2 regions of the Thainema salinarum CENA647 genome follow, and region 1 is predicted to be linked to the other one. Evidence: predicted binding sites of a transcription regulator. Region 1 holds the regulator's gene; the other holds the start of a gene.
The links. Region 1 encodes NtcA, which controls nitrogen genes in cyanobacteria. Its sites were predicted from a motif close to TTTGTANNNNNNNNTACAAA; they were not measured.

Region 1 (3,131 bases):
TCCAGAATGCCACCAACGGCAGAAGAGGCCAGCGTGCGAATCGGGCCAGCCGAAATGCCGTTGACGCGGATATTGGCTGGGCCTAGATCGGCGGCTAGATAGCGGACATTCATCTCTAGTGCAGCTTTAGCGATGCCCATCACGTTGTAGTTCGGAACTACTTTGACGCCGCCTAGATAGGTCAGAGTAACGATACTGCCGCCCTCGGTCATCAACGGCTTAGCGGCATTAGCCAACTGCACCAGAGAATAAGCACTAATATCTAGCGCGGTTTGAAATCCGGTGCGAGAGGTATCCACAAAGTTGCCCGTCAGGTCATCCCGATTGGCAAACGCAAGGCAATGAACCAAAATATCAACTCGTCCCCACTTTTCCTTTACCGCATCAAATGCCGCAGTTACTTGCTCATCGTTCTGCACATTTAAGGGGAGAAACAGGTCAGGATTGAGCGATTCAACCAGATCAGCCACTTTCTTTTCATGACGACCCCGCTCGTCCGGCAAGTAGGTAATGGCTAAATTGGCCCCGGCTTGATGGAGCTGTTGGGCAATGCCCCAAGCAATGGAACGATTATTGGCAATACCCGTAACAAACGCGTTTTTCCCTGAGAGATTTAGCATGGTCGTCCGTTTATGTCTGTAGTTCAATAGTCAACGTCTGTTCCCAATCCTCTCATGCCAGCTCATCAATTCGTGAGCGATCGCGATCGCAAATCATTTGGTCAGAAGAGTGGCTCAGTAGTCGGGCGATGCGCACCAACTACTTGCAACTCATTGCGCACTCTCAGAGTGACAAGGGATGGCAATATCCACACATAATCCAGTTTCTCCGCTTATGATTGAGGTGAATTATTGGCGTAAACCGAGAAAACCTTAGAAAATCAATCCCTATCCTTAAGAATATGTAGCATTTATCACAAAAAAGTGTTTCAAGAGTAGGTTTTAGTGGGTCTAATATATAGGCGTTGATACAGACGGTCTGTTTCGTCCCATACGTGTGGGTAAATACGTAAAACCAGCACAAACAGGTGGTAGGGCAAAGAGGTATGGTAGTGACGCAAGAGCGACCACTCGCGGATTTATTTAAGCAGCTCAGCGGCGGTATTTTTCCACCGGTAGTTGAGTCATTTGAACGAGGTAAAACCATTTTTTTCCCAGGCGATCCGGCTGAGCGCGTCTACTTTTTATTAAAAGGCGCAGTCAAGCTCTCGCGGGTCTATGAAGCGGGAGAAGAAATTACCGTAGCGCTATTGCGAGAAAATAGCGTGTTTGGTGTTCTGTCACTGATTACGGGCAATCGTTCGGATCGGTTCTACCATGCTGTCGCCTTTACTCCAGTGGAACTGCTATCGGTGCCGATTGAGCAGGTTTCCAAGGCCCTGGGTGAGCATCCGGAATTAGCCATGCTCATGCTGCAAGGTCTATCCTCGCGAATTTTGCAAACCGAGATGATGATTGAGACCCTCGCCCATCGGGATATGGGATCACGGCTAGTCAGTTTCCTGCTGATTCTCTGTCGCGATTTTGGCGTACCCAGCAAAGACGGTATTACGATCGATCTCAAGCTGTCCCATCAAGCGATCGCAGAAGCGATCGGTTCAACTCGCGTAACGGTGACCCGCCTGTTAGGTGATTTGCGCCAAGATGAGATGATTTCGATTCACAAGAAAAAGATTACTGTACACAATCCTGTCATTTTGAGTCGGCAGTTTACGTAGCCTGTGCGTCATTTGTTTATCGATCAGCGCAACACTGATTTGTCGTTGCCTTTTTGTTCTACAGTGAGCTTGTTCGCAATTGACCCCGAAGCTTGGCATTTAAACCTATGCTGGTAGAGGAACGTGGCTATATCTCACGTATAGATTGAAGCCGAGATCCTGACACTACGTCCATTGCGTCGATTGAACAGGCTGTTGCTGTAGGTTAACTAAACTCTTCCATGACCATAGGGTACGTCCTGATTGTGGCTATTCTCATTCTTGGCGGTGTGATCGCAACATTGGGCGATCGCATCGGCATGAAGGTGGGAAAAGCTCGGCTTACCCTGTTCAATCTGCGTCCACGGCAGACTGCGACATTGGTTAGCGTCATAACAGGCAGCTTGATTTCGGCCTCTACTCTGGGAATTTTATTTGCCGTCAGCAGCCAGCTTCGCAAAGGCGTTTTTGAGTTCGAAGAAGTGCAGACGGATCTGCGGGAGGCACAGACGGATCTCCAGCAGGTGCAGCGCGATCGCGAGCGAATCGAAGATGAACTAGAAGAAGCCCAGAGTCGTCAAAAGAAGGCGCAGCAGCGGCTGCAAGAAATTAATAGTTCACTCAACGCGGCAGTAGAGCGTCAGCAACAGACACAGGCACAGCTTAGTCAGACTCAAACAGAGCTACAGCAGAGCGAGCGCAGCTATGGTCAAGCCCAACGTCAACTGCGTCAGCTCTCTCAGCAGGAGCAGGAGCTACAGCAGGAAGTCCAGCAGCTTCAGACGGAACGACAGGCATTGATTGAGCGGGAACGGGAAATTCGGGCGCTGATTGAGGAGCGCGATCGCGAAATTGGCCAACGAGATACTGCGATCGCACGTCAGAAAAACTTACTGGAAGAACTGGAAGCCCAGCAGGATTATCTATCGACCGAGGTTAGACGGCTGGAGCAAGAAGCACAAGGACTGCGTCAAGGCAATGTGGCACTGGCTCGCAATCAGGTCTTGGCTTCGGGTGTATTTCGGGTTGAGCAACCCGAAGCAGCAGTGGATGCGATTCGCCAAATTCTTCAGGAGGCCAATCGAACCGCGCTTCGCGCCGTTTTACCAAACTTCAACGATCCAGAGCAGCAAATTATTTTTATTACGAACCCGGAAGTCCAGCAGCTTGTTGAACAGGTTGATGACGGACAAGCTTATGTAGTACGAATTCTGTCAGCGGCAAACTACTTAGTTGGCGAACCCTGCGTTTTGGAGGAGAACGATCCCTGTATTCAAGTATTTTGGGATGCCGTTCCCAATGACTTGATTTTCGACACAGGAGATGTTGTCGCGGCCACGCCTATTGAGCGCGAGAATTTAACGACTCAGGGCCTGCGAGAGCGATTGTATTTACTCTTAGCAACCTCGCAGTTTCGTTCTCGACAGGCTGGCGT
Region 2 (3,131 bases), 3.8 Mb from region 1:
GAGTTCAATCTGAGCCTGATCGCCGACTTTGAGATCGAGTTTGTATGAATCGCGGTCTTGGCGATAGGTTTCGCGAATAATCGGCAGTCCTAAAATTTCGGTGTAAAAGCGTTTGGACGTGGCATAGTCGGAGCAAATGATGGCAACGTGATGGATTTGCTGTAGGTTCATACGTCTAGCGTGGCACTACGCCCGCAGGTTAGGACTTACATTTTTAGGAAAGCTGCGCTCCGCGTGGCTTTCCTAAAAGTATCAGTTTTACTTGAACGCATAGCGCTGTATTAAAGAATTATCAAAAACAAAAGGGCTTGACCGGAGCCAAACCCTTCTGGAAATTGTGTAACTGATTGTGTAGTTACCTGTAGCTGTTAGCGAATGTATTCTTTCAGCACGCTGTTGCGATTCGGATGACGCAGTTTCCGCAGTGCCTTAGCTTCAATTTGGCGAATTCGCTCACGGGTCACGTTGAAGATCTGGCCGATTTCTTCCAGTGTCTTCATGCGGCCATCGTCCAAACCGTAGCGCAAACGCAATACATCGCGCTCACGCGGGCTGAGGGTACCCAGAACCCCTTCCAAATCTTCCCGCAACAGGCTCTTGGAGACTTGATCCTCAGGTGTTTCACCATCGGATTCAATGAAGTCACCCAGACGAGAATCTTCTTCTTTACCGATGGGGGTTTCCAGTGAGATTGGCAGTTGAGCTGACTTTGCAATAAACCGCAGCTTCTCAATGGTCATCTCCATCCGGTCAGCGATTTCTTCCTCAGTCGGCTTGCGGCCCAGTTCCTGAGAAAGCAGCTTAGTGGTTTTCTTAATCCGAGAAATCGTTTCGTACAGGTGAACCGGCAGACGAATCGTACGAGACTGGTCTGCGATCGCACGGGTAATTGCCTGACGAATCCACCAGGTTGCGTAGGTTGAGAACTTATAGCCCTTTTCGTGGTCGAACTTTTCAGCCGCCCGAATCAAACCTAGACTGCCTTCCTGAATCAAATCTTGGAAAGACAGGCCGCGATTCATGTACTTCTTCGCGATCGAAACGACTAGCCGGAGGTTAGACTGCACCATCTTATCCTTAGCCCGACGCCCAATGTAGAGGCGACGGCGGAAATCATGGAGCGGCATGTCAACAGCTTCAGCCCACTCTGCGTCATTTGGTTCTCGATCCAAATCTTCCATGAGCTGTTCTCGAATACGTTCCAGCTCAAGCAAATCTGCGATTTTGCGTGCGAGTTCAATCTCTTCGTCAGCTCTGAGAAGCCGAATTCGACCAATCTCTTGCAGATAAAGACGAATTGAATCTTCAGTGTAGTGCTTCTTTTTTGTTTGAGTCCGACGTCGAGTTGCACGTCCTTTCGAACCCTTACCATCCTCAACTTGAGGCTGTTCGCCACTATCGCTACCATCATCTAATAAAACTTCAAGTTCGTTTTGAGGTTTTGCGATGGTTTCGAGTACTTCTTTGGCCTGGGTCATGCCGCGTTCCTCATGCTCCTTCAGTCATTACGGGATCCAGCTGTAACTGGAATAGTCATGTTGGCAACAATTCAAGCTCGAAATTAAGCTAATGCTGCCTAAATTTTTGCGTGATCGAATCCAAACAAAATTTGCTTGGGTCAGTTGTCAGAGTGGTCTATCCCTATTAGCTGCTTGGCAATACATTCCTATATTCTGAGCAGTAAATAATTTTGGATTCCCACTGAAATTGACGGGGTCTTTCCGATTGTAGCCTCTCTGACAAAAGTTGCATGTCTTAAGTCAGAAGTTTGCTTAACTCAGTATTCACACTGCTGAAGTATTCACCAGTGAAATGATAGAGTTTCCCTTCTGACAGAGACGATCTTAACCGAGAGCACACTATGGTCACCACTACCACTCAGCGATCTCGAAATTGACTCAGTGTTGATTCTGGAAAATATACTGATGCCACTCTAGCTTAGATCACCCACCCATCAAACGCCCAGAAATCGAGTGAATTGCGGAAGGGGCTACGCTATCTAGCTCATTTACTAAGTCTAAATCTAGAAAATTTCAGACGTAAATCACAATTTCTAATTGAAATTGCCAGGGTCTTTCAATTTGATTTATGTGTCTTCTGTTGAGACAGCATCTACCCAGGAGGCTAGATCGAGTTCCGATGAGGCGGTGAGGTTGTCTAAAGCTAGAGCTGCAACGCTTGAGCTGCGCAGATTTCCCCATAGGCTGCACTGTTTATCCGATAGAGTGAGAACCAGCGACGCTCCACGCTGACCGAGACGACAGGCCGTTTGAAAGACTTTCGCTCGTTCAGAGACATCGGCTGTGTAGAGCCGACAGAATAATTCTCCCCGGTAATTCATTCCTTCTTGGATGCGCTCGCTAAACCAAAATTTGAACGAATGAATTTTGGCCTCATCAACAATTTCAGGTAACACCGAGCCTTACCTCATACAGTGAAATTAGGGGCATATTCATCGCCACTAGCTAATACAATTGCTAGCTAAGCCGATGAGAGCGTTATAGAACTGAGTTAGGTAAAGCCTAGCTGTAATCTAGTACCAGTCAATGTGACCCGCTAATGTGAGTAAATGTAAGTATTTGATGACCAATACCGAAACTAAGCCGACTTGCTGGTAGAAAACACTTGTTAACAATTGATACCAGTTAGTTTCGAAGTCGGGGTTTTACTAGGTCAACTTTGCCTATATCTCTGTTGTAGCCGATCTGACTAGTTTTAAGCCCGAAGAAATTGTGAGAAACATCATTTAGCCGCCTGGTCGTGCTGACGATACCAGTCAATTGTGCGTCTTAGCCCTTCTCGGAAATCAACCTGAGCGGTAAACCCAAATGCCTGCTTGGCGCGTTCGGTATCTAAACAGCGCCGGGGTTGGCCATTGGGCTTGTCCGTTTGCCAGACGAGTTCCCCGTTGAAATCCATCAGTTCACAAATCAAGTTAGCAAGATCGCGAATCGAAATTTCTTCACCTGTGCCCAGATTAACCGGATCAGCAGCACTGTATGTTTGGGTAGCCATGATGATTCCACGAGCCGCATCTTCGGAATATAAAAACTCGCGAGTCGGGCTGCCGTCGCCCCAAACGGGGATCTGCTGCTCACCTCTCAGTTGGGCTTGATGAACCTTATGGATCA

Region 2: the regulator NtcA is predicted to act here: its motif matches at 1,725-1,744, upstream of rpoD (RNA polymerase sigma factor RpoD).

What each region holds. Positions count from the first base shown of each region.
Region 1 covers NZ_JBYJZJ010000022.1:751,762-754,892, reverse strand. Annotated here, with positions in the region: gene fabI (enoyl-ACP reductase FabI) at 1-620, opposite strand, end outside; gene ntcA (global nitrogen regulator NtcA) at 1,046-1,717, shown strand; gene AC286M_RS10095 (DUF3084 family protein) at 1,939-3,131, shown strand, end outside.
Region 2 covers NZ_JBYJZJ010000022.1:4,552,589-4,555,719, reverse strand. Annotated here, with positions in the region: gene gloA2 (SMU1112c/YaeR family gloxylase I-like metalloprotein) at 1-171, opposite strand, end outside; gene rpoD (RNA polymerase sigma factor RpoD) at 369-1,478, opposite strand; gene AC286M_RS26665 (hypothetical protein) at 2,087-2,416, opposite strand; gene AC286M_RS26660 (GDP-L-fucose synthase family protein) at 2,743-3,131, opposite strand, start outside.